One region of the Arthrobacter sp. CAN_A212 genome, then DNA from elsewhere that is predicted to be linked to it. Evidence: riboswitches for the same ligand, from Rfam matches in the RefSeq annotation. Region 1 holds a riboswitch; each other region holds the start of a gene.
The links. Region 1 has a riboswitch for S-adenosylmethionine ahead of IWX64_RS13555 (MetQ/NlpA family ABC transporter substrate-binding protein). Riboswitches for the same ligand answer to the same signal wherever they lie in the genome.
Positions count from the first base shown of each region.

Region 1 (9,814 bases):
GCCGTCGGAACTTGCGCATCCTTCCCTGTCACGAGCACTGGCGACTCAAACCGGTGCCCGGCGACAGGACAGGGCTTTTGCCCTGGGGCTCGACGCGGTCATTGCCGAACTGGACCGTCAGCTGACCACTCACGTCGCCCCTGACGGGTTAGACCGGGCGATTCGTCGCCCTGCCCCTGCCAGTCCTCACGTTTCGGCGAAGGGGAGCGAAATTGAGGAAGGGGTGAACTTGTTGTAGCTAGTTCGCCGGAACGGGAGCCAGCGGCGAGATGAGCTGTTCCTCGCGCAGGGCATCCCAGAAGGCGGCGGGCACCGTCTCCTGCAGTGCGGCGAGGTCCTCCGCGATGCGGCTCGGTTTGGTGGCGCCCGGTATCACCGCGGTAGTTGCCGGGTGGGCGAGCGAGAACTGCAGCGCTGCCGCCTTGATGCCGATTCCGTGTTCAGCCGTCAGTGCCTTGATGCGTTCCACCTTGGTAATGATCTCGGCCGACGCTTCCTGATACTCGAAGTGCTTGCCGCCAGCAAGAATGCCCGAACTGTAAGGTCCGCCCACCACAATATCCACCTGGTGATCGACTGCCGCCGGGAGGAGGCGCTCCAGGGCACGATCATGGTCGAGGAGCGTATACCGTCCGGCCAGGAGGAAGGCATCGGGCTGGGGCTCGTCCAGATCGAGTGTCAGCTCCAGTGCCTCCACACGGTTGACGCCCACACCCCAGGCCTTGATGACGCCCTCGTCCCGCAACCGGGTCAGGGTGCGGAAAGCGCCGGTCCGGGCCGATTCAAAGACGGCAAGCCACTCATCGCCGTAGAAGTCCTGGGCAATGTCGTGAACCCAGACGATATCCAGTCGGTCGGTTTTCAGTCGTTTGAGACTGTCCTCCACCGAACGGAGAGTGGCGTCTGCCGAGTAGTCGTTGACCACCTTGTTCGGGCGGCCGTGGGCGAACAATCCGCCCTTCTCTCCCATGTCGCGTGCTGAGACGTCCTCGGTCTCGTCGAGGATCACACGGCCCACCTTCGTGCTCAGCACATAGTCACCCCGAGGGTGCGCGGAGAGTACATCGCCGAGGCGGATCTCGGCGAGGCCAGCACCGTAGAACGGTGCGGTGTCAAAGTACCTGATGCCCTGGTCCCAGGCGGCTGCGACAGTGGCCGTGGCCTCTTCCTCGGGAATGGCCCGGAACATGTTGCCCAGCGGTGCAGTGCCGAACCCGATGGGTGCCGGGAGCAAGGATGAAATGGTCACGGAGGGGTTCTCCTTCGGGAGGTGTTGGGCGTGCTGCGCAGGATTCGCACAGGATCTTCAAAGTAAGGCGCCTTCGTATTTACCCGGGGGTTACACTGTGAAAACCGGCGCGAACGTGGTGAAACGTGAAGAACAACACCACTGATTAAGCATATCGTTCGGCTGGGCGGGCCACGGGACCTTCCGCCACCCCACAGGAAGGTCTCTCATGCACTACGTCTCTTGTCGTCGACGACTGATCGCCAATCGACCCACAGAGTGTTGCCGCGCAATCAGCGGTACCCCGGCCCACAATTTGTCATGCAGAAGATAAGCACAATGTTCAGGACTTTTCGGCACTCTCGCCGTGGAAGCACCTCATCGGTCATGGATTCGCCACCGCTGGGGACTTCAGATTTCCGTTGATTCACCCGAAAGCGAATTGCACTTATGCCCGACCCCGCAAGTGATTCATCCGCCGCACAGTTTCAGGACACCCCCTCCGATCGGGAATACACCAAGTCGTCCATGGCAGGCCCCGAGGCCCGGCCATATGAGCGTGCCCTCGAGGACGTGCGTCGCGGCATTGAGGCTCAGCCCACCCCGGCGGCTGCCCAGGCCGGGCTGACGCACCTGATGCGCCACGACCCCCTCACCGGGCTGGTCAACCGAACGGGTTTCCTCTCCGAGCTGTGGGCCCTCCTCGCCGAGGATGGCACCGACCAGTCTCCCGTGGGCGTCCTGATCCTCGACATTGACCACTTCATGGCGGTCAATGAGGGACTGGGTATCGCTGCCGGCGACGAAGCACTCAGCATCGTGGCATGGCGGCTCCGGTCCACAATGAGCGACACTGCGGTTGTCGCGCGCCTCGATGGAGACGAGTTTGCCGTCGTCGATACTTTTGCTGACACGGCAGCCGCGTGTCAGGCGGCAGCCTTGTTGCTGGCGGCCCTCAACGCGCCGATGATTGTGGGCGGGTCAACGCTCGATCTTTCGGTCAGCATTGGGTTTGCGATGGCTACTTCCAGCGATACGACCGACGGCGTGCTAGGCAGGGCCACCACCGCCGTGAACCGGGCGAAGAAGCTGGGGCGTAACCGGTTTGAAGTGGAAATCGGAAGCACCAAGGACCCGACAGATGGTCGTCTCAAGCGCCGAGGCGAACTGCGGCAGGCGATCGACGACGGCGAACTGCTCCTCTTCTTCCAGCCGCAGATCGACCTGGCCAACGGGCAGATGAGCGGTTTTGAAGCGCTGGTCCGGTGGGATCACCCGGACCGGGGGTTGCTGGACCCGGGATCCTTCATCGACTTCGCCGAGGAGTCAGGGCTGATCCTGCCCCTCGGTGCCTGGGTCGTCAACGCCGCCGTGGCGCAGCAGGCGGCCTGGCACCGTTCCTCACCCGGCCGGGCACCGGTACGCATGTCAGTGAACATTTCGGCCATTCAGTTGAATGACCCCCATCTGGCGGACATCGTGACTGCAGCTCTGGAACGTCACAACGTGGCGGCGGGACTGCTCACCCTCGAGATCACCGAGACGGCGTTGACAGTCGACCCCGAAAGTGCGCTCCGGACGCTCAACGCGCTCAGCGCACTGGGCGTCAGCTTGTCCATCGATGACTTCGGGACCGGCCACTCCAGCCTGGTCTATCTGCGGCGCTTCCCGATCGATGAGCTCAAGATTGACCGGTCATTCATCGCGGGCCTTACCTCCGATACTAAGGACCACGCGATCGTGACCTCCTGCATCCAGCTCGCCCACGCAACGAACATGTCTGCGGTGGCCGAGGGCGTCGAAACGGCCGGCCAGTTGGAAGCCCTGTTGGGACTTGGCTGCGATCTGGCGCAAGGCTACTTCTACACGCGGCCCATGACCGCGGTAGATCTGGAACCCTGGTTCGTTCCGCGTCCGGACAACCAGATTATGTCCCGGGAGCAGCTCACCGGCTAGTCGCGCCGCTGGATCACCGGCACGAGGTCGCGATGACCGACCAGGCTATGAGGGCCTGCTGGGTGGTCATGCCGAGGAACCGGCTCACCAGCAGTTCTCCGCCGGGTCATTTGTGACGATCCTTCGAGACCATTTTTTGACCCTGCGAATTATCTGCTTTAGCGTGAACTCAGAATCAAGAGTTCAACCAATGGCTCCCTGGCCGGTTGAACAGCAACCCTCTCCCGTAGTGGGGTGCTTCAGGTGAAGATTCGGCCACCGGAACAAGTCCCCGGATGGCAAGTACGGCGTATCCAGGAGAGTCCCCGCAAGGGTCTCGGTGATACCGCCCGCGATCTCGAAGCGAGCCAGTATGTAACACCCGAGGAATCCCGCCCGATTGTCGCTGCAGTTTCCGCAGCACCTTCACATTTCTTTTCTTAGTGCCGATCCAGCAGAGCTTCCGGCCGATTTCGCCTGCCCTGCTGATCCTTTCCCCAAGTAAACCGTTCAAAGGAAAACCCATGAATTCCCGCAAACTCCTGTCCCTTGCCGTGGTCCCCTTTCTGGCCCTCACCGTCGCCTGCGGTTCGTCGGAAGGCTCCGACTCCGGCAACGAAAGCATCAGCCTCGGCGTCGTCGGCGCCAGCGACCCGGAATGGGGACTGCTGACCGAAGCCGCGGCGGAGGAGGGCATTGACCTTGAGGTCATCGACTTCGCCGAGTACACCCAGCCCAACCCCGCCCTGAGCGAAAGCGAACTGGACCTCAACCAGTTCCAGCACCTCGTGTACCTGGCGCGCTACAACGTCTCCAGCGGTGCGGAGCTCGCCCCGATCGGGTCCACAGCGATCTACCCCCTGGGTCTGTACTCCACCCAGTACGGCTCGGTCGACGAAATCCCCGAGGGCTCCACCGTTGCCGTCCCCAATGACGAGAGCAACCTGGCCAGGGGCCTGCTCGTGCTCCAGTCCGCTGGACTGGTGGTGCTCGACGGCGGCGGCAGTGCCTTCTCGACCATCGACGACATTGACGAGGAGGCCTCCAAGGTCACCGTCACCACCCTCGAGGCCTCGCTGACACCCACGTCGTTGCCCGACGTCGCCGCCGCGATCATCAACAACGACTTCGTTCAGGACGCGGGGCTGAACTTCGAGGACGCCATCGCGCAGGACGATCCGACGGATCCCGCCGCCGTTGCGTACGTGAACGTGTTCGCCGCCCGTGCCGGTGAGGAGACCAACGAGACCTACCAAAAGCTGGTGAGCATCTACCAGGAAAACCAGGAGGTGCAGGACGCCGTCCAGGAGACCTCCGGTGGGACGGCCGAGTTCCTGGTGGTAACTCCCGAGGAGCTGCAGTCAACCCTCGACACTGTCGAGGAAGACACCGCCGCCCAGGGCTAGCCAGGCCCCGCCAACTCCTGCGGCCGGCCGGCGATCCCGGCTGGCCGCAGGGCTCTTCCAGCAAGGAACACCATGCCCCTCATCTCTTTGCAGGACGTCACGAAAAGCTTCCCTCCGGGGCGGCGCGGTGGCGACCCTGTGCACGCTATCGACAACGTCAGCCTCGACATTGAGGCCGGCGAGATCTACGGGATCATCGGGTACTCGGGTGCCGGTAAAAGCACCCTGGTCCGGCTGATCAACGCGCTGGAGAAGGCGACGAGCGGCACGATCGTCGTCGACGGACACCAGGTCACCAACGTGCCCGACCGCCAACTACGCAAGCTGCGCCTCGACATTGGCATGATCTTCCAGCAATTCAACCTCTTCAACGCCAAGACGGTCTGGAACAACGTTGCGTACCCGCTCCGCGTCGCAGGGAAGAGCCGGGAGGAAATCCAGGCGCGCGTCACCGAGCTCCTCGACTTTGTGGGGCTGGCCGACAAGGCGTCGAACTACCCTGAGCAGCTCTCCGGTGGGCAGAAGCAGCGCGTCGGGATTGCCCGCGCGCTGGCCACGTCACCGAAGATTCTCCTGGCCGATGAGGCCACCTCGGCGCTGGACCCCGAGACCACCCACGAGGTGTTGCGCCTGCTGCGCCGGGTCAACGAGGAGCTGGGGATCACCATCGTGGTGATTACCCACGAGATGGACGTCATCCAGACCCTCGCCACCAAGGTGGCGGTGATGGACGGTGGCCGGATCGTCGAGCAAGGTGACGTTTTCGACGTCTTCTCCAACCCGCGTCAGGCCTCGTCGCAACGGTTCGTCTCCACGGTTGTCAGGGGCATCCCGTCACCCGACGAGGTCGCCGTGCTGCGCGAGCGGCATGCGGGTCGGATCGTCACCTTCTCCTTCCGCGACGGCGACTCGTCCCAGGCTTCGGTGTTCCTTGAACTCGCCGCTGCGGGGGTCGAGTTCGAGCTGATCTACGGGGGCATCAACGACATCAGAGGCCGCGCGTTCGGTCACCTGACCCTCGCGCTGACCGGACCGGCCACCGCGATCGACGCCGCACTGGCCAGTCTCGCCACCCGCACCACTGTGAAGGAGCTCAGCTGATGGATTCCCTGATCGATCTCAGCCCGGAACTGTGGCAAGCCACCTACGAGACCCTCTACATCGTCGGGTTCAGCCTATTCTTCGGCGGCCTGGGTGGGCTGCTCCTCGGTATCGGCCTTTACACCACGCGGGCCGGCAGCATCCTGGGGAACAGCGCCGTGTTCAGCACCCTGAACATCATCGTCAACATTTTCAGGCCCATCCCGTTCATCATCTTTCTGGCCGCCGCTCAACCTCTGGCCCGGGCGGTGACGGGGACCGGTATCGGCAACAGCGCCATCATCTTCACGCTGTCGTTGGCTGCTGCATTCGGGATCAGCCGCATTGTGGAGCAGAACCTGTTGACCGTGCAACCCGGTGTGATCGAGGCGGCACGCTCAGTAGGTGCTGGCCGGCTCCGGATCATCCTGACCATCATCATCCCGGAAGCCCTGGGACCGCTGATCCTTGGCTACACGTTCATTTTCGTGGCGCTGGTCGACATGTCGGCCGTCGCTGGCTATGTGGGCGGTGGAGGGTTGGGCAACTTCGCCATCCAATACGGTTACCGGCAGTTCAACCCCTGGGTTACCTGGGCTGCAGTAATTGTGATTATCCTGCTGGTGCAGGCGGTCCAGCTCCTGGGGAACGTGCTCGCCCGGAAGGCGCTCAGGCGGTAGTTTCCAGTGCCAGCGCCGTGGCCCGATCCCGAATTGTCGTGGCCTGACCCCGACCTGTGGGGTGTGGCCGCGGCGCCGGCTTCAGGACGCCGAGCAGAGCTGCTGCCTACCCGGCTGGCTACCCTGCCGGTGCTGGCTTGTGATCGGGAAAGTCTTCCTCGCCAATCCCGCCTGGTTCATAAAACGCCCCAACGAACCCGCGTGCCTCGGCCATCAGCTCTTCCCTCGACATCGGGCTCGGCTTGCTCAATCCGACCGTGAAACCATACGTTCCCTCGTCCGGACCGTTGAGCCAGGCGAAGTGGTAGCTCAATCGTCCTGGTGGCTGGTTTCTCTCGCTGACGCGGAAGAGTTCACCACCGATCGACAGTTCGAGGTCATCCATGCACCGAGTGTAATGAGAACTGTCAGTACCTGCCGGATGCGCCTCCGCCGGTAAACCCGCCACCCCCGCCGAATGACGAGCCGGACTGCGTGCTGGTGCTCCACCCCGAATACAGTGCGGGGTTGGCAATATAGAGGGGAAGCCAGGTCGGCGGGTAGTTGACGGCGTCGTCGCCGCGCTTGCTGTACCGGTACTTGCGGTAGGCCTTGCGTTGTTCCTCGGTGAGGCGGAAGGTCGGATCCTTCTCTTCCGCCTCCCGGATCTCGTCATCGGCAACCCGACGACGGCGGCGGGAGTCGACGGTGACAACCGAGATGATGATGCCTACCAGGGCCACGGTCCCTCCGACGACCCACGCGAGGACGGCCCAGTTGAACGGTTCCTGGACCGGTTCCTGCCCGTCTGCGTACAGGTAGATCTGCTCCACCGCCTCGGTGAGGCCTTCGGCATACTGTTCATCGGCGAACGCCGGTTCAAGAACGTCCTCGATCACTGCGGCCGCTTCGTCATCAGAAAACTCTTCGCGGACGCCGTCGGCGGTTTCGATCCGAAGTTCCCGTTCGGCGGTGTCGGCAACCACGAGCACACCGTTGTCTGCCCCCGCATCGCCCACTTCCCATTCGGTGGCGACGCTGCGGGAGTAGTCCTCGATGGACCCGCCCGCATTCTCGATGGTGAGCACGGCGACGCGGGCCCCGTCAGTACTGCCGTTTCGCTCCTCGATCAGTGCGTTGAGGCTTTCTTCCTCCGCCGTGGTCAGGACATCGGCAACGTCAAGCAGGTTGCCCTCGGCGGGGCGCTCCGGGACCGTCGACGGTTCGCTGCTGCCACACCCGGTGAGGACGAGGAGCAGCATCGACAGGGTGGCTGCGGCTCCTCCGGCACTTCTGCTGATCGTCACGATGTCCCCTTTTGGCTGTCCAGTATTTCTTTCGTGAGTCTAGCGATCGCCGTGACACGCTCCGGCCAGAACGTGCGGGGCGGTGTCTGGTGGCCTACGCCGTCGAGCATCAGGCGCGGGGCGTCCAGCGCGGCTGCCGGGCTGTTCAGTCATGGAGTCAGCATAGGGAACCCGCCGATTGCTGCACAGGGTGGGCAGCTTCGCTCCTTTACCGCCGGGTCGTGCAGCAGTATCCTGTCGGGCACAAGTCGCCCGACCACGGACGAGGTGCCCGAGCATGGAGTCTTTTCAATGAAATACACCCTCGAAGTGGTGCCCGTGCCCGTAAGCGACGTCGAGCGGGCCAAGACTTTCTACGCTGACCAGGTCGGTTTCACCCTCGACTTCGATATCGACGGCTCCGTCGTGCAACTGACGCCGCCCGGGTCGGGGTGTTCAATTCAGATCGGGCGGGGTCTCACTCGCATGGCCCCAGGATCGCTTGAGGGCCTCCAACTGGTTGTCGCGGACCTGGATGCAGCGCATCGGGAGCTCACCGGTCGCGGGGTTGAGCTGTCCGAGATCCAGGTCTACGCACGGGATGGTTTTCGTCCGCGGCTCCCCGAGGATGACCTCAACAACGTTGGCTTCTGCACCTTTGCTGACCCGGACGGCAACCGCTGGACCATCCAGCAGATCAGTGATCGTTAGCTCTGAGTGATCCAGGACGCGATTATTGCTGGTTGAGGTTACCGGCTTCAGCTCCGACAGGTTTCCCTGTGGTGGATTTCCCTCCGATAGGTTCCCCGGAGCTGATGCCGAGGTTAACCCAATACGCGAGCTCTGCGTCGTCGTCGAGCTGGTGGCGTGGCACGGTCAGCCAGCCGCGCCCCATCGGTTTCTCCTGGCCCATCAGTGCGGGAACCGCGCCCCGTCGGAGGAGATCGTCGTAGTCAGCCGGGTTCGTTCGCACCAACAGGTCACCGGCACGATCGGCCGCGACCGCCATGCGGTCATTCACCATGAAGGAGATGCCGCCGAACATTCGGATCTCCCGCGCGTCCGGATAAGAGGCGAGGAGGTCCCGAAGCCGTTCGGATAGATAGTCTCGCGATGAAGAAGTGTTGACCACGGCAGCCCCCTCGGTTACGGATGCCCTTTGAATATGAGACGAGAGGGAGATTCTGTCAAGGGACCTTCGGTCCCGGTGCCCGGCCCATTCGCTGCTTCGCCGTATTGTTGCGTGCCCCGAGGGGAGCGTGCGCCGTCGCCTTCGCGAGACCGAACAGCGGCATTCCGTTGTAGACGGTCTCGATTCCAGTGGCCGGGACCTGATACGTTTCGTGCCAGATGCCGACATCGCCGGTGCCCGAGAGTTCTTTCATGAACCGTCGCCAGGGTGCCAGATGGGGCGATTCCTTGTCCGCCGCGAACCTCCGCAGATGCTCCGGGCTCTCCCAGTAGCTGAGCAGCATGGTGGTGCGGCCGAACCACTGCTCGTAGCCAAGCATGCCCGCGTCAGGATCAGTAGCAAGATGCTGCAGCATGCGCGGCATCGCGGCAGCGACCCTGCTGACTTTCGCGATCTTCCACCACCGATTGGGACGCATCCCGATCAGGAATACGGTGATGGTGTCCCTCCCCAAATCCGCAGTGTGGCGGCCCGCAAATATTTGCTGTGCCATCGGAAGCTCCTCGATCTGCCAGACCTTCATAACGTTGTTACAGAACAATGTTATGGAACACTGGTTCTTATGGCAAGACCCGTAGTACATAACGATTCCCTGCGGCAGGACCTGTTGGCCGTCGCCGCCGACCTGATTGACCGTGACGGGCCCGCGCGGGTGACGCTCCGCGATGTTGCGTCGGCAGCCGGGACGTCCACCTCTGCGGTCTATTCGCTGTTCGGTGGGAAATCCCAGCTGCTGACGGCCGTCGTGGACGATGGGTTCCGCTCTTTCCATGACTCGCAGCTCGCCGCCGCCGACGGCGGGTTGGATACTTTGGGGGTCGCCTACCGGACCTGGGCGCTGGAGCATCGGGCCCTGTACCGGCTGATGTTCGGTGGGGCGTTGGCTGCGTATGCCGATTGCCAGCCCAGCCCTGACGCCGCGAGCAATGCGATGCAGCCCCTGATGGACGCGGTTGCCTCGGCGCAGTCAGCGGGTGTGTTGGTTCAGGCGCCGGTTGAGTTGGTAGCCGTTGCGATCTGGGGACAGG
Region 1 covers NZ_JADOUT010000019.1:48,399-58,212, forward strand. Annotated here, with positions in the region: gene IWX64_RS13540 (TetR/AcrR family transcriptional regulator C-terminal domain-containing protein) at 1-238, shown strand, start outside; gene IWX64_RS13545 (aldo/keto reductase) at 239-1,249, opposite strand; gene IWX64_RS13550 (putative bifunctional diguanylate cyclase/phosphodiesterase) at 1,757-3,184, shown strand; SAM riboswitch class IV at 3,358-3,475, shown strand; gene IWX64_RS13555 (MetQ/NlpA family ABC transporter substrate-binding protein) at 3,688-4,569, shown strand; gene IWX64_RS13560 (methionine ABC transporter ATP-binding protein) at 4,642-5,670, shown strand; gene IWX64_RS13565 (methionine ABC transporter permease) at 5,670-6,329, shown strand; gene IWX64_RS13570 (hypothetical protein) at 6,448-6,714, opposite strand; gene IWX64_RS13575 (TPM domain-containing protein) at 6,737-7,615, opposite strand; gene IWX64_RS13580 (VOC family protein) at 7,907-8,305, shown strand; gene IWX64_RS13585 (TfoX/Sxy family protein) at 8,328-8,726, opposite strand; gene IWX64_RS13590 (DUF4188 domain-containing protein) at 8,782-9,279, opposite strand; gene IWX64_RS13595 (TetR/AcrR family transcriptional regulator) at 9,349-9,814, shown strand, end outside.

Region 2 (9,814 bases), on a different contig from region 1:
CCAGGACGGCATTGACCGCGGCATCGCCGGCTTCCCGCTGGTCCCCGAGCCCGGCGCCTGGTGGCACCCGGCCCACCTGGGCGGAGGCGCCATGACCGAAGAGGACCGCATCGCGGCCGACGCCCACGACCGGGCGACCGGCCGCCACGAGCGCCAGTAGCTTCCCCCGCTAGTCGCTGACGACCAGCGTTTCGGGTGCGCTCACGCTCGCGGTCCCCATCGCCAGGAGTGGGTCGATCACGTTGACCAGTGCGGTCATCGAATCGTCCACCTCGACGAGCACCGGGAATTGGTGCACCAGCATCGCCAGCAGGGAAGCCACTGCGGCTTCCTGCTCCGCGGGGGCCAGCGTCGGGTCGTACCCCACGAGGACATCGGCGGGGTCGTCGGTCCGGGTCTGGGTGTAGCTGATGGCAAACGCGGCGATCCTGCCGCCGTCGGCCTGCGGCTTGTCCCTGAGGACCACTGCTCCCCCGGCGCCGGTGGTGTCGGCGAGCAGGTACTGCTGGGCCTGTCCCAGGGTCATGTCCGCAGGATCCCAGGCGTGCACCGCGTTGTACCAGGCGGCGACGGCGGTGGTCAGTTCCACCGACCCGGTCGCCGCTTCATCCAGCTGCGGGCCACCGTTGTCCTCGAAGACCGGAAGCGCCAACGCACCGGGTTCCACCCGGACGATGCGGGAGCGCTGGATCGGTGCCAGCCCCGACGCGAGGGCGAAGTCACCGCCGGTGGACCCGGGAATCACCTTCGCCCGCAGCGCGGTGGCGCCCGACGGCGAGCCGGACGCCTCATTTCGCAGCATCGCCAGCAGGGTGGACCCGACACCGGCGCGCCGGTGGTCGGCTGCCACCTCGACGTACGCCCACAGGCGCTGGTTGTGCAGCTTCGGTTCGAAGACGTACGCAGCGGCGACGGGGACCCCCGCGTCGCTGCCCACTGAGCCGGTGCCCACGGTGTCCTCGGCAACGATGCAGCGCAGCCACGGGGTGTTGGAGGAGGGCCGGAACAGCGCTCTGGCCTGTTCCACCTGCGCGTTCTCGGGTCCGCCCCAGAGCTGGATGAGCTCCAGGTCGTCTCCTTCGCGCCACTCACGGTAGTTCAGTGCCATCAGGAGCCGATCAGCCGTGCGGCGAGGTAACCCTGAACCTGGTCAAGTGACACGCGTTCCTGGGCCATCGTGTCGCGTTCGCGGATGGTGACGGCCTGGTCATCGAGGGTGTCGAAGTCGACGGTGATGCAGAACGGGGTGCCGATCTCATCCTGACGGCGGTAGCGGCGGCCAATGGCGCCGGCGTCGTCGAAGTCGATGTTCCAGTTCCTGCGCAACTGCGCCGCCAGATCCTTGGCCTTCGGTGACAGGTCCTCGTTGCGGCTCAGCGGCAGGACGGCGGCCTTGACCGGGGCGAGGCGCGGGTCCAGCTTCAGGACGGTGCGCTTGTCGACGCCGCCCTTGGAGTTGGGTGCCTCATCCTCGGTGTAGGCGTCCACCAGGAACGCCATGAAGGACCGGGTCAGTCCCGCGGCCGGCTCGATCACGTACGGCGTGTACCGCTCGTTGGTGCCCTGGTTGAAGTAGCTCAGGTCGGTGCCCGAGTGCTTCGAGTGGGTGGAGAGGTCGAAGTCGGTGCGGTTCGCTATTCCTTCCAGCTCGCCCCACTCGGAGCCCTGGAAGCCGAACCGGTATTCGATGTCGGTGGTGCCCTTGGAGTAGTGGCTGAGCTTCTCCAGCGGGTGGACGAACAGGCGCAGGTTGTCCTCGTTGATGCCCAGATCGGTGTACCAGTCGAGGCGGTTCTTGATCCAGTACTCGTGCCACTCGTCGTCGGTGCCTGGTTCGACGAAGAATTCCATCTCCATCTGCTCAAACTCACGGGTGCGGAAGATGAAGTTGCCCGGCGTGATCTCGTTGCGGAAGCTCTTGCCGATCTGGCCGATGCCGAACGGCGGCTTCTTCCGGGACGTGTTGAGGACATTGTTGAAGTTCACAAAGATGCCCTGCGCGGTTTCGGGGCGCAGGTAGTGCATCCCCTCCTCGTTCGCGACGGGGCCCAGGAAGGTTTTCAGCAGACCGGAGAACTCCTGCGGTTCGGTCCACTCGCCGCGGGTGCCGCAGTTGGCGCAGGCAATGTCCTTGAGGCCGTTCTCGGGGGCCCGGCCCTTCTTCTCCTCGTACTCTTCCTCGAGGTGGTCGGCACGGAACCGTTTGTGGCAGCTCAGGCACTCCACCAGGGGGTCGCTGAACACGTCCACGTGGCCGGAGGCCTCCCACACCTTACGGGGCAGGATCACCGAGGAGTCGAGGCCGACGACGTCGTCGCGGCCACGGACCACCGACTGCCACCACTGGCGCTTGATGTTTTCCTTCAGTTCCGCGCCGAGCGGACCATAATCCCAGGCCGACCGTGATCCGCCGTAGATTTCCCCCGCCTGGAAGACGAATCCGCGGCGTTTCGCCAGGGAAATGATGGGGTCGAGTGCGGACTGGTTCTTGGCCAAGGTGGTTCTCCATTTCTACAGGCCGCTGGGTGCGGTCCGTGGTGGTGCCCGGCAGGTCTGAGACGGCCCAGGAATGGGCTGCGGCCTGCACGAATCGAAGGTTCAACCCTAGCCTACCGAGGTGGTCGGGACGGCGTCCCGGCGCAGGGTTCAGTGGCGTCCCGACACAGATTCACGAGCCGCCGGGCGAGGTCCGCGGTCAGCGGAAGCGCAGCGCGCGCCGGGGCCACGGCAGCGTGGTCAGCACAATGGCGACGAGGGTCAGGAGGGGCCCGGCCACCGTGGCCACTTCCACCACGGTTCCCGAAGTCGGGAACACGAGGTCGAGGACGAGCGATCCGACCAGTTGTCCAGCGATCATTCCCAACCCGGTCAGGAGCACGCCGAGGCTCCGGACTAGGACCGCGCCGAGCCCGATGAAGATACACCCGAGCGGGCCGCCCAGGTAGTACCACCACTCGGTGGGCAGTGCCTCCCCCGGCCCGGCGACCAGAACCTTGATCAGCCAGGCGACCAGCAGTACCGACGTGCCCGAGACAAAATTCAGGAGGGTGGCGGTGATCGGAGTCCCGTAATGGACGGCCGCGGTGCCGTTCATGGCCTGCTGGAAGCTGATGAGAAACCCTGCGGCAACCGGGAGCAGAACCGGAATCAGCCAGGACTGCACGTCACCGGAAGCACCAAAACGGGGAGATACTGCCCACACCACCGAGGCGACGGCTAGCGCGGTACCGATCAGCCGCATGAGCGTCAGCGGCCGCTTGCCGGCCGGGCCAATGCCAGCCCGGTCAGCGAGCAGGCCGCTGAGCGTCTGGCCCATCACCGCCGCGACAGTGAACAACGCCACACCCAGGACGCCGATGGTCAGGGACTGGGAGAAGACAAAGAAGGCACCGACGGTGCCTGCGGCGAGGTAGATGGGCGGGAACCGTCGTTCCCGCACCGCCGGAGCGATCTGACGGAAACCGGCCCTGCCCCGGGGTAGCGCACAGGTGATGACCACCATCAGGACGAGCCCCGTACTGAAACTGACCAGCGCTGCCGCCGCCCCGTCGGCCAGCTGGGTCCCGAGGGCGCCGTTGATCCTGCCCTGCAGGGGGATGGCTACGCCAGCCCCGACGGCGAGAAGCAGGCCAGGGACGAGGGGAAGCCGGGGGTGGTGTGACACCTACTGATCCTATGGCAGCGTGGCTGGCCCACCTGATGCGCCTGCGGTCGCTGGCCAGCAGCAAGATGCCCGGCAAGGCAGAATGGTTCAATGAGCAAATCCCACGACGTCGACCCCACCGCCGCTGACACCATCCAGATCTCGGATGACATGATCCGGTTGGGCCAACTCCTGAAGCTGGCAAACCTCGCTGAGGACGGTACGCAGGCCAAGGAACTCATCGATCATGGCCTGGTGAAGGTCAACGGGGCGATCGAGGAGCGCCGTGGCGCCCAGCTGCACCCCGGCGACGTGGTGACCGTCAACGGTGTCTCGGTGAGAATCACCAGCGGCTGAGACCAGCGCTGCTGTTGAACCGCGGCCCTTCCCGGCCGTGATTACCCCCGGCTAGGTTGCGGTTCGATCCCGAACACCGTCAGTTCAAGGAATTCCTTGACGTGCGCCAGTTCCCTGACACTGATGCTGTGGCCGATCCCCGCGTACAGCACCTTGGTGAGGCTGGTGTGCGCGACAGCCCAGCGGTGGGTGAACTCGATCCGGTCCCCAGTGATCACCGGGTCGTCCTGGTCCCGGCCCCAGAACAGCGGCACCGGGTGGGCCGCGACGTCGTCGTCGTGGAAGAAGTCGCTTCCGTCGGCGGGCACCACGAACCCTGACAGGCCGACGACGGTGGTGAAGTCCCGGGGGCGGTGGCGCAGCAGGGTGGTCGCTACGGCCATCCCCATGGAGAACCCGAGCAGGGACACGCTTGAGTGCACCGACTTCACCGAATCCAGCCAGGCGGCCACCCGGGCGACCGAATCAGTGACCAGGTCCACCGAGTACCCGGTGTCCTGGCTGAGGGGGAACCAGGTGAATCCGGGTCCCTGGGCGTGGGGGGCACGGACGGAGGCTACGGTCAGGTCGGCGGGCAGGTGGTCCACCAGGCCCATCAGGTCCTCCTCGTTGGCAAGGTGCCCGTGGAACATCACCAGCAGGGCAGTCCCCTGCCTCTCCTCCTCGGGACGGGACCACAGGACTACCGGATCCCAGGCCGGCCCGGTGGCTTGCTCGGCTGATGTGTGGGGGGTATCCGAAAGAGTCATTGAAGTATTCTGGCATGCGCCCACCGGTGGCACCCAGCCGGGGACTGCTACAGGATAGGAGCATGAACCGGAACCTGTACCAGCCACCGGAACCCCATCCCGCCGGAAACGCCACCCCCCACCCCTGGACGCGTTACGTTGCGCTGGGTGATTCATTCACCGAGGGAATCGGCGATCCGAACCCCGAGAGCGTCGGCGGCAACCGGGGCTGGGCCGACCGGGTGGCAGAGGAACTTGCCCTGAGCCGTGAGGACTTCGCGTATGCCAACCTCGCGGTCCGCGGGCGGCTCCTGCACCAGATTGTCGATCAGCAGGTGGAGCCCGCGCTGGCGTTGCGGCCGGACCTGATCACCATTTCGGCGGGCGGCAACGACCTGATCCGTCCGGGCGGCGATCCCGACCGGCTCGCCGAACAACTGGACAGCGCCGTCGAACAACTCAGCGCCGACCATGCGACGGTAGTACTGTTCACCGGACCGGACGCGCGCGAGTCGGTCCTGGGGAACTTCAGATCCCGGACCGCCATCTTCAATGAAAACCTGCGGATCATCGCGGCGCGCCACGACGCGTTGATCGCCGACCTGTGGGCGTTGCGCCAACTGGTCGACATGCAGATGTGGGACGGGGACCGCCTGCATTTCTCTCCTCTGGGCCACCACACGATCGCGATGATGGTGCTGGAGACCCTCGCCGTGCCGCATTCCCTGACTCCACTGAAACCGCAGCCCCTGCCCCACAAGAGCTGGCGTGCAGCCCGTACAGAGGACCTCGTCTGGGCGAAGGTGTACTTCGTTCCCTGGGTGTTGCGCCGGCTCCGCCGCCAGTCGGCCGGTGACGGCATACTGGCGAAGCGTCCGGATGCCGCGCCCATCTTTGGTCCGGGTATGCCGCCGGGCGCGGGCGGCTAGGAGTAGAAGGCGTCCCGCAGCCTGTCGTGGAGCTGGCTGACCTCGGTGAGGAACGCGTCGTGACCGATCGGTGAGGTGATCAGGTGCACGGGTACCTCTCCGGGCAGCGCGTCCGCCAGGAGCTGGGACTGGCTGGGATAGTAAAGCCGGTCCGAGTCCACCGCGGCGATGAAGAACTGCGCCCGCGCCAACTGCACCGCTGCGTGCAGCGAGCCACGATCGCGAGCCGCGTCGTGACCCATCAGGGCTTCGGTCAAGGCAACATAGCTGTTGGCGTCGAAGCGGTCCACCAGTTTGTCAGCCTGATGATCAAGGTAGCTCTCCACCTGGTAGCGGCCACGGGCCGCCGGATCGGTGGAGCCGAAGGGGACCTCCGGACTCTGGGGTGCCCGGCCGAACCGGTACTCAAGCTCGGGTTCGGACCGGTAGGTGATGTGGGCGATCCGTCGCGCCAGCCCCAGCCCCGCGGTGGGCCCGCTGCCGGGGTAGTAGTCGCCGCCGGCGAACCCGGGGTCCAGGCGGATGGCAGCGAGCTGGGCCTGGCCGAAGGCGATCTGTTCCGCGGAGCTCGACGCCGTGCACGCGATGACTGCGCATCGTTCCACCCGATCCGGATACATCAGTGCCCACTCGAGGGCCCTGGCCCCACCCAGGGACCCCCCAAGCACCGAATGCCAGGTCCCGATTCCCAGTGCATCCGCCAGCAGCGCTTCGGCCCGCACGGAATCCCGCACCGTCAGGAACGGGAACCGCGATCCCCAGGGGACGCCGTCGGGATCGAGGCTGGCGGGGCCGGTGGACCCGTAGCACCCGCCGAGCATGTTGATCGACACGGCGAAGTACCTGGTGGTATCGATAGTCTTGCCAGGGCCGACCAGTTGGTCCCACCAGCCGTCCTCGTCCGAATCGCCCCGGGCAACATGGGAGCTGCCCGTCAGCGCGTGCTGGATCAGGACCGCGTTGGAGGCATCCTCGTTGAGGGTGCCCCAGGTTTCGTAGGCGAGGGTGAGTTCGGGGAGGTATCCCCCGGTCTCGCAGGTGAAGGAGCCCAGGTTGCGGGTCTGCACTGTCCCGTCCCGGCGCGAATGCATGGTGCTGCCCTGTTGGGTCGTGTGAAGAGTTGTCACTGAAACCGCCCGCCTCGAAGTCCGCGCTTGCGCCGGACACCTTGCCCACCGCCTGGTCGTCACCCGGGGCACCCCGCCGCGAAGGAGGGTTGCCGTCCAGCAAGCCGGGGCTCTGGTGGAACGGTAATCCGCTCCGTGCTGGCACTCGTGACCTGCTTCTAGATAACCCGAAGAAGCCGTCCCGGTGCAAATATGTGAACGCAATCTACCGCGACAGCGGGGCCCATCAAGAGGTTAGGCGACCCTAAGTCGAGACACGCATCACAAAGTGCAAAACTAGGGCCATGCGCTTGGACCATGTCTCATATGCTTGTGAACCCGACGGCCTCGTAGCGACAGCGGGGAGGATTTCCACTGCCCTGGGCATCGAACCGGTCAAGGGCGGTGTGCACCCCCGCTTCGGCACGCGGAACATGATTTTCCCTTTGCTGAATGGCCAATACCTTGAGGTGGTCGAGGTACTCAACCACCCCGCGTCAGACAAGGCGCCCTTCGGCCAGGCGGTCCGTGCGCGCTCCGAAGCCGGTGGAGGCTGGATGGGGTGGTGCGTCGCGGTCGACGACCTGGCCCCGTTTGAGGAGCGGCTCGGCCGCAGCGCGGTTCCCGGAAACCGCAAGTTCCCGGACGGACAGGAACTGACGTGGCAGCAGATCGGCATCAAGGGTTTGATCGCCGACCCCCAGGTTCCCTACATGTTGAGGTGGGATGACGGGACCGAGGCGCTGCACCCCTCGCATGCCCGCCCATCGTCGGTCCGGCTCGACTCGTTGACCATCGCCGGGTCACCCGATCGGATCGCCGAATGGCTGGGGACCCCCGCCACCGATCCGCTGGATGGTGTCGCGGTGCGCTGGGTGGCCCCGAACGGCACTCCCGGCGTGATGTCGGTGACCTTCGAGGCTGCCAGCGGCCTGGTTGAAATCTAGCCCGTCCCCGCTCACCAAATTACGGCCCCGGCCCACCGGGCCGGGGCGGGTCGGGTTCCCCTAGTCGCCGATACCGATCGCCGACCCGAAGAGGGCAAAGCCAACGAAACCCGCAATGTCCAGCAGCGCGTGGGCAATTACCAGCGGCATCACCCGTTTGGTGCGGGTGTAGGCGTACCCGAAGATCAGCCCCATGATGAAGTTGCCGATAAACGGCCCGAACCCCTGGTACAGGTGGTAGCTGCCGCGCAGCAGGGCGCTGCTGACGATGATCACCGGCGTCGACCATCCGAGCTGGCGCAGCCGGTGGAACAGATACCCCACCACGATCACCTCCTCGACAACCGCATGGCGCAGTGCCGACAGCATGAGCACCGGCACCGTCCACCAGTACGCGTCGAGCGCCGCCGGTTCGATCGCCGTCGTGATACCCAGCGCCCTGCCGCCCGCGTACACGCCCAGCGTGCCCGCCCCGATCAGGACGGCCAGGCCGAAACCGAGCCCGAAGTCGACCCGGGGCCGACTGAAGGTGAACCCCAGCGTCCTGAACGCCGATTTGCCGGGCTCCGTGAGCAGGAACAGCACCAGGAACACCGGGATGAAGGCAAAGAAGATGCCCAGCAGCTGGTAAACGAGATCGAAATACTGCCGGTCGTTGAGCACGGGGTTGAGCCGCGTGGTCTGGGACGCCAGCGGAGCCTGGCTCAGTTTGTCGAGCAGGTTCACTACCGAGTAGACCGCCGACTGGCCAAGGGACAGTCCCAGGACAATCGCGATCTCCGCGGTGATCCGGCGGCGCTGGCCGGGTGAGGCACTCCCGACGGCGCCGGGAGCGGGCCGTGCGGGCGGGTGGGTGGCATCGGTGGGCATGGCAGCCATCCTAGTGGGAGCTCCTGTGGCTATTCGGTGGCCACCATCGGCGCCACGATCACCGTGGTGCCGTGATCCTCGAACGACTGCCGCTGGGCGTCGGTAATCCCGGAGTCGGTGATCAGGTTGCTGAAGGTGTAACCGGTCATGGTGGCGAAGCAACGGGTGCCGATTTTCGACGAGTCCGCGACCACATAGGCGGTGGTTGCCCGCTTGGCGACCATCGCGTTAACTGCCGCCTCCCCCTCATCACTGATGGTGGGGCCGACGACCGGGTCCAGGCCGTTCACCCCGACGAACGCGAGGTCCAGAGCTACCCGCTGCAGCACCGCGTCGGCATAGGATCCCACCAGCTCGTAGGATCGCGGATTGACGATCCCACCGGTGACCATGATCTTGAAGTTGGGCCGGACCACCAGCTGGGCTGCAATGTTGATCGCGTTGGTCACGACCGTGAGGGTGGGCTTGGTGGACGGTTCCATCAGGTCGCTGCGCTTGCTCAGGGCCGAGGCGATCGCAGTGCTGGTGGTCCCCCCGCACAGCCCGATCACCGCGCCCTTGGGAATGAGGTCGCTTGCCGCCTGGGCGATGGCCCGTTTCTGGTCCGCGTGGGCGTCCCTGTTGTAGCGGCCGGGCAGGTCGTAGGCGACGGCCTCGATGCTGGCGCCACCGTGGGTACGGGTCAGCAGCCGCTGCTCCGCGAGGCTGTCCAGGTCCCGCCGGGCGGTCGCCGGTGACACCTTGAGCTTGGTGACGATCTCCTCGACATCCACCTGGCTGGCCACAGACAGAAGGTCAAGGATGGCGGTGAGCCGCTCTGCACGTTTCATCGTGCCTGCCCCTTCCCGGGTGCTGAGCCCGCGGCGGCGAAAAGGGTGAGTAACCGGGCCGTCTCAGGTTCGATGGCGGCACGTCCGGCAGCGAGGTACTTGCGCGGGTCGACCGCCGACGGGTTGTGCTCGAGATACAGGCGGACGGCGCGGGTGGCCAGCTGGTTCAGGTGGGTTGAGACATTGATCTTCGTCATCCCGGCCCGGATTGCCGCGGTGAGGTTCGCGTCGGAGACCCCCGATGACCCGTGGAGCACCAGCGGCACCTCAAGGACTGATTTCAGGGCTGCGATCCGTACCAGGTCCAGTTCGGCGCTGCGCTGTGTCATGGCGTGGGACGAGCCGACGGCGACGGCGAGGGCGTCCACGCCCGTTGCCGTCACGAAGGCGGCGGCCTCCCCCGG
Region 2 covers NZ_JADOUT010000014.1:52,460-62,273, reverse strand. Annotated here, with positions in the region: gene IWX64_RS11715 (lysophospholipid acyltransferase family protein) at 1-160, shown strand, start outside; gene IWX64_RS11710 (GNAT family N-acetyltransferase) at 170-1,108, opposite strand; gene IWX64_RS11705 (glycine--tRNA ligase) at 1,108-2,496, opposite strand; gene IWX64_RS11700 (DMT family transporter) at 2,696-3,664, opposite strand; gene IWX64_RS11695 (RNA-binding S4 domain-containing protein) at 3,755-4,000, shown strand; gene IWX64_RS11690 (alpha/beta hydrolase) at 4,042-4,749, opposite strand; gene IWX64_RS11685 (SGNH/GDSL hydrolase family protein) at 4,812-5,657, shown strand; gene metX (homoserine O-acetyltransferase MetX) at 5,654-6,748, opposite strand; SAM riboswitch class IV at 6,803-6,937, opposite strand; gene IWX64_RS11675 (VOC family protein) at 7,069-7,710, shown strand; gene IWX64_RS11670 (CPBP family intramembrane glutamic endopeptidase) at 7,771-8,580, opposite strand; gene IWX64_RS11665 (DeoR/GlpR family DNA-binding transcription regulator) at 8,610-9,410, opposite strand; gene IWX64_RS11660 (class II fructose-bisphosphate aldolase) at 9,407-9,814, opposite strand, start outside.
Region 2: linked by a shared signal. The riboswitch ahead of metX (homoserine O-acetyltransferase MetX) and the one ahead of IWX64_RS13555 (MetQ/NlpA family ABC transporter substrate-binding protein) in region 1 are both predicted to bind S-adenosylmethionine.

Region 3 (9,814 bases), on a different contig from region 1:
AAGTTCCGCGCCAAAAATGCGGCCAAGGCCGTGACCTACGGCGTGATTGGTGGAACGTTCGCCACCTATGCTGCGGGTGGCAGCAGCGACAGCAGCGAGAGCACCCAGAACGTGAGCGCTTCCCTGATGTCCAACCCGGCGGGTTCGGTGCTGCTGATGGCGGTCGGCGCCGGTGTCATGGTGGTCGGCGGCTACTTCGTCTACAGCGGTGCCACGAAGAAGTTCAAGGAGAACCTCAAGGCGCTGCCCGGAAAGGGTGCCGGGGCCGCCGTCGTCAATCTTGGCGTGGTGGGCTACATTGCCAAGGGGGTTGCCCTCCTAGTGCTGGGCCTGCTGTTCATCGTCGCGACGGTGCAGAATGACCCCGAGGAATCCACCGGCCTGGACGGCGCGCTGAAGTCGCTGCAGGGTCAGCCGTACGGCGCCTGGATCCTGGGCGTAGTGGCTCTCGGGTTGATTGCTTACGGCGTGTTTATGGTGATCCGGTCCCGCTACCAGAAGATGTAGCGGTTACAGGCCACCACTTAGCGACGCATTCCCGGGGCCTCGATGGCCGGGCAGGTATTCATGACGACGTCGAGCCCTGCCGCCTTGGCCCGCTCCGCCGCGGCCTCGTCAATGACCCCGAGTTGCAGCCAGACCGCCTTGGCGCCCACCTCGATGGCCTGGTCCACCACCGCTCCAACCTTCGACGAGTTCACGAAACAGTCGACGACGTCGATAGCTCCGGGGATGTCAGCGAGCCGCTGGTACCCGGTGCGCCCGTGCACGTCGTCGCCCTTGAGACTGACCGGAACCACGTCCAGGCCGAGGTTGTCGATCAGAAACCGGGAGACCCCGAGCGCCGCACGCCGGGGGTTGTTGGAGAGCCCCACCACCGCCCAGCGTCCAGGCGTGGTCAGGAGTTTGCGGATCACTTCAGGATCGTTGCTGTGAGTCACGGTGCTATGCCTTTCGCTGCAATCGGTCGGATTGTTACGCCACCACTTGCGGGGAACCCCTGCACAGGAGTTTAGTAGTGGTTGACCATCCCGAGCGGCCGAGAGACCTGGATCGATGAAGCCGCAGCAACCCTGGCCATCCGGCTGACCATTTGCAGAGCATCAGTGCAGAGGGCAGCCGGTGACAGTAGGGTGCTACCGCCAGGATCGATGGAGTTAATCCTATGACCGTTCTGGCATCACCACAGTCCCCTACCACCGTGTCCGCCAAGCAGGCGCTCAACGTGAGGTTCACCGGCCTGGGCCGCAGTTTCGGACCCGCCGCTGACCGGCGCACCGTCCTCCGCGACATCAACTTCGACGTCGCTGCGGGGGAAGTCCTCGCCATCCTCGGGCCCAGCGGGTGCGGAAAATCCACCCTCCTGCGGGCCGCAGCGGGCCTGGACGCCCTCAACGCCGGCTCGGTGGTGATCGACGGCACCGAGGTCCGTGGCATCGACGAACGCTGCGCGGTGGCTTTCCAGGAGCCACGACTGCTGCCCTGGCACACCCTTCAGGCCAATGTCGCGATCGGCCTGCCCAAGGCGTCCAGCGCCAGTGAGGGCAAGGCGAAAGTGGCTGAGCTGCTGCAGCTGGTCGAGCTCGACCAGTTCGCCAAGCACCGCCCGAGGGAGGTCTCCGGCGGAATGGCACAGCGGGCCTCCCTGGCCCGGGCGCTGGCCCGGAACCCCGGGGTCCTCCTCCTCGACGAGCCGTTTGGTGCCCTGGACGCCCTCACCCGGATCAAAATGCAGGACCTCCTGCTCGACATCCACAAGGCCCAACCGACCACGGTATTGCTGGTCACCCACGACGTCGATGAAGCGCTGCAGCTCGCCGACCGGATCATTGTCCTGGGCGCCGACGGCGACCAACCCGGCGCCACCATCACCGAGGTCCTCACCGTCCCCGGGGACCGGCCACGCGACCGCAACTCGGCCGATCTCGGCCGAATGCGCAGTTCCCTGCTGACTTCCCTGGGAGTGACCGGCCACTAGGCCGCGCCTTCCTGTCCTTCTTCCGCGGCCACCCACCTCCCGGCGCTGCAGTAGTTTCCTGCACCCCCGGCACCCGCGCCACACCCAGAACCACCCAGTTTTTTCCCATTCCCACCCACCCCGTCCCCCACGACGTGTCTCACCAAAGGACCCCCATGAACCGCCACCCATCGCACCTCCCCCGCCGCACCGCCCTGGGCGCGGCCTCCCTCGCCGTCGTCGCCTCCTTCGCCCTGACCGGGTGCATGGCCGGCGAGGACGCCGCCGGTCCGGCGGGCGGGGAACTGAACATCGACTTTGCTACCTACAACCCCCTGTCCCTGGTCATCAAGGAACAGGGCTGGCTCGAGGCTGAACTGGCCGAGGAGAACGTCACCGTCAACTGGATCCAGTCCGCCGGGTCCAACAAAGCCAACGAGGCCCTGCGTGCCGGGGCGATCGACGTCGGGTCCACCGCCGGCTCGGCCGCGTTGCTCGCCCGTTCCAACGGCTCACCCATCAAGACCATCGACATCTACTCCCAGCCGGAATGGTCTGCCCTGGTAACCAACGCGGATTCCGGGATCGAGGAAATCGGGGACCTGCGCGGCAAGTCAATCGCCGCCACCAAAGGGACTGACCCGTACTTCTTCCTGTTGCAGGCCTTGGAGGCCGGCGGGGTAGATCCCTCCGAGGTGACGGTGCAGAACCTGCAGCACGCCGATGGGCGGGCTGCGCTGGCCAACGGGTCGGTCGATGCATGGTCCGGACTCGACCCGATCATGGCCTCCGCCGAGCAGGATGGCGCCACCCTCTTCTTCAGGGACATCGACTTCAATACCTACGGTTTCCTCAACGCCACCGAGGAGTTCCTTGAAGAATCCCCCGAACTGGCCCAGACCGTCGTGAATGCCTACGAAAAGGCCCGCGAATGGGCTACCGAGAACCCCGAAGAGACAGCGGAAATCCTCGCCGAAGTCGCTGGAATCGACGTCGAGATCGCCAACGCCGTCATCATCGACCGCACCAACCTGTCCGTCGACCCCGCCCCGGGGGATGCGCAGCGTGCCGTGCTGGAAAAGATCGGGCCGGTATTCGTCGAATCCGGTGATGTTTCCAGCCAGGAACAGGTCGATGAAGCGCTGGACACCCTCTTTGATGACTCCCTGGTGCGCAACGCGGACCCCGCGGCGATTGAGGCCTCCTCATGACCCATCTGGGGAACCCGTACGTGACCGGGAACAGTGTTACGGCAGCGAGCAAGGCCGGTTTAGAGGCCTCAGGCTCCACCGTGACAACGGCAGACGCCACCCAGCCGCCGCCCGAACGGGGCGGGCCGGCACATGGATGGTCCCAGACCGGCCCGCTGCGGCGTGGCTGGGTGCGTCTGCTCCTCGGGTTGCTCCTGCCGGCGCTGATCATCACCGTCTGGCAGCTGAACTCGGTCACCGGCCTGTTCAGCTCCGTCCAGGTCCCGCCGCCGGCTGCGGTGTTCAACGCCGCCGTCGAACTCATTCAGCGCGGCGAGCTGTGGACCCACATCGGTATCTCCACCCAACGGGTGCTGCTGGGCTTCACGTTCGGCGCGGCCCTGGGACTGGTGGTCGGCTCACTGGTGGGGTTGTCCCGGATCGCCGACGCCCTGCTGGCACCGACCATCGGCGCGCTCCGGGCCGTCCCTTCCCTGGCCTGGGTACCGCTGCTGATCCTGTGGATGAAAATCGGTGAAGACTCGAAAATCACCCTGATTCTCATCGGCGCCTTCTTCCCGGTGTTCACCACCGTCTACATTGCGTTGCGCCACGTGGACCGGAACCTGGTCGAAGCCGGCCGGGCGTTCGGCCTCAAGGGCCTGAAGCTGCTGACCACCGTGCAACTCCCGGCGGTGATTCCCGCCGTTTTCTCGGGCCTGCGGCTGGGGCTCGCCCAGGCGTGGCTGTTCCTGGTCGCCGCGGAACTGATTGCCTCCTCCCTGGGGCTCGGCTATCTGCTCAGTGATTCACAGAACAATGGACGGGTGGACAGGATCTTCCTGGCCATCATCCTGCTGGCCATCATTGGCAAGACCACCGACGCCTTGCTGGGGATCGCCGAGAAGTGGGCGGTACGACGATGGGCCTAAGCCTGCAGGACGCCGACCCGCTCACCGAGGCAGAGCATCTCGACTTCTGGGACCGGCAGGCCCGCCGGCTGGATTGGGACACCGAGTGGTCGGCCGTGCACAGCTTCGACCCCGCCCGCCCGCTTCCGGGAGGGGCCGACGGTGGGGACGACGGTGGGGACGACGTCGAACTGACCGTCCCGGTCATCGAATGGTTCGCCGGCGGCCGCCTGAACGTGGCTCACAACTGCGTGGACCGGCACGTCGATGCCGGGTTGGGGAAGAAGGTGGCCCTGCACTTCGAGGGCGAGCCGGGAGACCGGCGCACCGTCACTTACGCGGACCTGCAGGACGAGGTGTCACGGGCCGCCAACGCGCTGCTGTCCCTCGGAGTCGGCAAGGGCGACCGGGTGGTGATCTACCTCCCGGTCCTCGTGGAAACGGTGGTGATCACCCTGGCGTGCGCCCGAATCGGGGCGGTCCACTCGCTGGTGTTCGGCGGTTTCTCGGCCGAAGCCCTCCGTTTCCGCGTCGAAGACACCGGCGCCAAGCTCCTGGTGACCACCGACGGGCAGTATCGTCGCGGCGCTGCGGTCCCCGTGAAGGCCAATGCTGACCAGGCCGTGTCCGGTTCACCCAGCATCGAGCACGTCCTCGTGATCCGCCGCACCGGCGACGACGTCGAGTGGACCGAGGGGCGCGACGTCTGGTGGCACGACGTCGTCGGCTCCGCCTCCCCGCACCACACTCCTGAGGCGTTCGACGCCGAGACCCCCCTGTTTATCATGTACACCTCCGGGACGACCGGTAAGCCCAAGGGTCTGGTCCACACCTCCGGCGGCTACCTCACCCAGGCGTCCTGGAGCTTCGAGTACCTGTTCAGCCACCCCGACCCGGAGCTGCGGGAGCACGACGTCCACTGGTGCACCGCCGACCTGGCCTGGGTCACCGCCCACACCTACGAGATCTACGGTCCGCTCTCCAACGGCGTCACCCAGGTGATCTTCGAGGGCACCCCCAACACGCCGCACCCGGGCCGGCACTTCGAGATCATCGAACGCTACGGCGTCACCAGCTACTACACGGCGCCCACGCTGATCCGGTCGCTGATGGGCTGGTTCCCGGACGGGGTGCCCAACGACTACAACCTGTCCTCGATCCGGCTTCTCGGCACCGTCGGCGAGGCCACCAACCCCGAGGCGTGGCGCTGGTTCAGGGAACACCTCGGGGCGGGCACCGCACCTGTGGTGGACACCTGGTGGCAGTCCGAGACCGGCGCGACCATCCTTTCCCCCCGACCGACCGACCCCTCGTTCAAGCCTGGCTGCGCAACACGTGCGCTGCCCGGTGTCAGCACCCGGATTGTCGACGACGCCGGCCACCCCGTGCCCGTCGGCGAACAAGGCCTGATCGTCGTGGACCGGACCGGACCGGCGATGGCCCGCACCGTGTGGGGCGACCCCCAGCGCTACCTCGATTCCTACTGGCGGAAGTTCGCTGCGCAGGGCTGGTTCCTCGCCGGGGACGGCGCGAGGTACGACGACGACGGCGACACCTGGATCCTCGGGCGGGTGGACGACGTGCTCAACGTGTCAGGGCACCGGCTCTCGACCATCGAGATCGAATCGGCCCTCGTGGCCCACCCCTGGGTGGTCGAGGCCGGTGTCTGCCCTGTTGCTGATCCGCGGACCGGTCACGCAATCGCCGCGTTCGTGGTCCTGTCACCCTCGGAGGGCACCGGTCCCGCCGTCGGGGAGGACGTGGACCGGGTGCTGCGGAACCATGTCGCCGCAGTGATCGGGCCGATCGCGAAACCGACCGCCGTCGTCGTCGTCGACGACGTGCCGAAGACCCGGTCCGGGAAGATCATGCGGCGGCTCCTGACCCAGCTGTTCGAGAACACGGCGCTCGGCGACACCACGTCGCTCCAGAACGAGGGGTGCGTGCCCGGCATCGCGGCAGTGCTCGCCGCGCGCCCGGTCCGGTGACCCGCACCTCCTTCCGGTGAGCAACCTGGACATCGGTGATCACCATGTCCCTCACGGATGTCCAGGTTGACCCATCCGGTCCAGGTTGCTCACCCTTCCCGGGCATCGGGCCGCCCCGACGCAGCGTTTGTCGGTTGTTACGCGCGTGTGATCGGGTTGTGCCATGAGCATTGACAAGGATGAACAGAAGCGGCGCGAGGAACGGCTGGCAATTACCCGGATCGTGCTTCGGCCCACCGGAACACCCCTCCCGCTGGCGTTCATGGCGCTGGCAGTGGCGACCATCGGCGTCAGCGCGCTGCAACTGGGGATCATTCCGGCTCAAGAGGAACAGATCGTTGCGCTGGGGATCCTGGTGCTCACGGTACCGCTGCAACTGTTCTCCTCCGTCATTGGCTTCGGCGCCCGTGATCCGATTGCCGGGACAGGGATGGCCATGGTTGCCGGTACCTGGGCGCTGATCGCGGTGGCGATGCTGGTCACCCCGGGGGGCGCATCGATTTCCGCGCTCGGGGTGCTCCTGATTACCGCGGCGGTAGCTATGCTGGCACCGATCCTGGGCGCGAAGGGCAAGCTGGTGGCCGCCGCCGTGCTCGCTGGTTCCGCGCTGCGGTTCGCTTTCACCGGCGTCGCCCACCTGACGGGTGCGGATGGCTGGGAGACCGCCGCCGGGATCTTTGGGTTCGCGCTCGGCGCCCTGGCGATCTACGCAGCGATCGGCTTCGAAACGGAGGAAGCAGGCGGGCCGTTCCATGTCCCGCTGCTGCGCCGCGGATCGGGGACCAAGCCGCTGGCCGACGACATGGGCGAGCAGGTCGAAGGGATAGCCCGGGAGGCGGGCGTCCGCCGCCAGCTGTGAGGTCGCCACTCCGCCAACCACTGCAACGGAGAGCAACAATGTTGGTGCACCGCGATCGTGCTGTCACACTGGTGGGGACCATCCCGAGCGGTTGAGAGATCTGGCTCATTGACACCGCAGCAACCCTGGCCACTGCCCACGGCAGTGACATTAGGGTGCTAATGCCAGGCACGATGGAGGACAAATATGGCTATTGACCTTTCCCAACCCCTGAAGTTTGCGTACTGGGTTCCCAATGTGAGCGGCGGCCTGGTGGTCTCCACTATTGAGCAGCGCACCGGCTGGGACTTTGAGTACAACAAGAAGCTGGCCCGCATCGCGGAGAACGCTGGGTTCGAGTACGCCCTCTCGCAAACCCGGTATGCGGCAAGCTACGGGGCAGACAAGCAGCACGAGGCGACGGCGTTCTCGCTGGCCCTGCTCGGCGCGACCGAGAAGCTGAAGGTGATTGCCGCCGTCCACCCCGGCATGTGGCAGCCCGGTGTCCTCGCGAAGTTCATCATCACCGCTGATCACATCTCGCAGGGCCGGGCGGCCGTGAACATTGTCTCGGGCTGGTTGAAGAGCGAGTTTACGGGCTTCGGCCTCCCCTGGTTGGAGCACGACGAACGCTACGTCCGCACCGAGGAATTCATCAGAATCCTCCGCGGCCTCTGGACAGAGCAGAACTTCTCCCAGTCCGGCAAGTACTACAACATCACCGACTTCACCCTCAACCCACCACCCGTTGACGTGCCCGGGCGGCCGCACCCGGAGGTCTTCTTCGGTGGGAACTCCACCGCGGCACAGGCCACCGCTGGCCGGGTGGCCGACTGGTACTTCTCCAACGGCAAGGACCTTGAGGGGTTCAAGGAGAACATCGCCGGCGTGCAGGCCTCCGCCGCCGAGGCCGGGCGCAAGCCACGGTTCGGACTCAACGGGTTCGTGATTGCCCGCGACACCGAGAAGGAAGCCCGCGAAACCCTCCGCGAGATTGTGGCCAAGGCACACAAGCCAGCGGTCGAGGGGTTCCGTGGCGCCGTCCAGGAAGCCGGTGCCTCCACCAAGGACGGCAAGGGCATGTGGGCAGATTCCTCCTTTGAGGACCTGATCCAGTACAACGACGGTTTCAAGACCCAGCTGATCGGCACGCCCGAGCAGATTGCCGAGCGGATCGTCGAGTACAAGAAGATCGGCGTCAACCTGATGCTGACCTGCTACCTCCACTTCCAGGAGGAAGTCGAAGCCTTCGGCCAAGACGTCCTCCCCATCGTCCGCGAACTTGAAGCGGACCTCGCCCGCAAAGAGGGCCTGGATTTCATCGTCAACGACGTCACTCACGAGAACATTAAGGCAGGTGTCTAATGGCTGACCGCAGCTTCGGATTCCGTACGCGTGCACTCCATGCAGGGGGCACCCCCGACTCGGCACATGGTGCCCGGGCCGTCCCCATCTACCAGACGACATCGTTCGTGTTCAAGGACACGGCCGACGCCGCAAACCTCTTTGCGCTGCAAAAGTACGGCAACATCTACTCACGGATCGGCAACCCCACGGTCGCGGCCTTCGAGGAGCGGATCGCGTCGCTGGAGGGTGGCATCGGGGCGGTCGCGACGGCGTCGGGCATGAGCGCCGAATTTATCACCTTCGCTGCGCTCTGCCAGGCCGGGGACCATATCGTCGCCGCGTCGCAGCTGTACGGCGGCACCGTCACCCAGCTCGACGTGACGTTGCGCCGGTTTGGCATCGACACCACCTTCGTCCCGGGCACCGACCCAGCCGACTATGCGGCCGCCATCCAGGACAACACGAAGGCCGTCTACGCCGAGGTGATCGCCAACCCATCGGGCGAGGTGGCCGACATTCAGGGGCTGGCGAAGATCGCTCACGACGCCGGTGTGCCGTTGATCATCGACTCCACCCTGAGCACCCCCTACCTGATTCGTCCGATCGAGCACGGCGCCGACATTGTGATCCACTCGGCGACGAAGTTCATCGGCGGGCACGGGACCACCCTGGGCGGCGTCGTCGTCGAGGCCGGCACCTTCAACTGGGGTAACGGCCGGTTCCCCACCATGACCGAACCGGTGCCCTCCTACGGCAACATTCAGTGGTGGGCGAACTTCGGGGAGTACGGGTTCCTGACCAAGCTGCGCACCGAGCAGCTCCGGGACATCGGCCCGTCGCTGTCCCCCATGTCCGCGTTCCAGCTGCTCCAGGGGGTCGAGACGCTGGCCCAGCGGATGGATGAACACCTCTCCAACGCGCAGGCAGTCGCCGAGTGGCTGGAGAACGATCCCCGGGTGGAGTACGTCAACTATGCGGGGCTGCCCTCCCACCGGCACTTCGAGCGGGCCGCCAAGTATTTGCCGCAGGGCCCCGGCTCGGTGTTCAGCTTCGGGGTGAAGGGCGGCCGCGTTGCGGGGCAGACGTTCATCGAGTCGCTGCAGCTGGCCTCCCACCTGGCGAATGTCGGCGACGCACGGACGCTGGTTATCCACCCCGGGTCGACGACGCATCAGCAGCTCTCCGCCGAGCAGCTGGTCACGGCAGGCATCCCCGAGGATCTGGTGAGGATTTCGATCGGCCTGGAGGATCTGGAGGACATCCTGTGGGACCTCGACCAAGCCCTGGACCTCGCTACGGCACCGAACCTGGAGGATAAATTGGACCCGAATGTTGATGGAGTGAAGGCGTGAGCGCTGACCTGGAAACGGCACGTACCTGGGAGGGCCCATCAGCCCCTGAGCGGCTCTCCCTGTTGCGTAATGCCAAGTCGGTGGCGATTGTCGGGGCGTCCGACAAGCCGTCCCGCGCGTCCTACTTCGTGGCGACCTACCTGCAGTCGTCATCGCCGTACCGCTTGTACTTCGTGAACCCGGTGGCGAAGGAGATTCTGGGCCAGCCCGTATACGCGTCACTGGCGGACC
Region 3 covers NZ_JADOUT010000012.1:77,865-87,678, reverse strand. Annotated here, with positions in the region: gene IWX64_RS10790 (DUF1206 domain-containing protein) at 1-507, shown strand, start outside; gene IWX64_RS10785 (CoA-binding protein) at 525-941, opposite strand; gene IWX64_RS10780 (ABC transporter ATP-binding protein) at 1,166-1,978, shown strand; gene IWX64_RS10775 (aliphatic sulfonate ABC transporter substrate-binding protein) at 2,134-3,168, shown strand; gene IWX64_RS10770 (ABC transporter permease) at 3,165-4,079, shown strand; gene acs (acetate--CoA ligase) at 4,070-6,046, shown strand; gene IWX64_RS10760 (hypothetical protein) at 6,210-6,905, shown strand; SAM riboswitch class I at 6,981-7,085, shown strand; gene sfnG (dimethylsulfone monooxygenase SfnG) at 7,092-8,249, shown strand; gene IWX64_RS10750 (O-acetylhomoserine aminocarboxypropyltransferase/cysteine synthase family protein) at 8,249-9,583, shown strand; gene IWX64_RS10745 (CoA-binding protein) at 9,580-9,814, shown strand, end outside.
Region 3: linked by a shared signal. The riboswitch ahead of sfnG (dimethylsulfone monooxygenase SfnG) and the one ahead of IWX64_RS13555 (MetQ/NlpA family ABC transporter substrate-binding protein) in region 1 are both predicted to bind S-adenosylmethionine.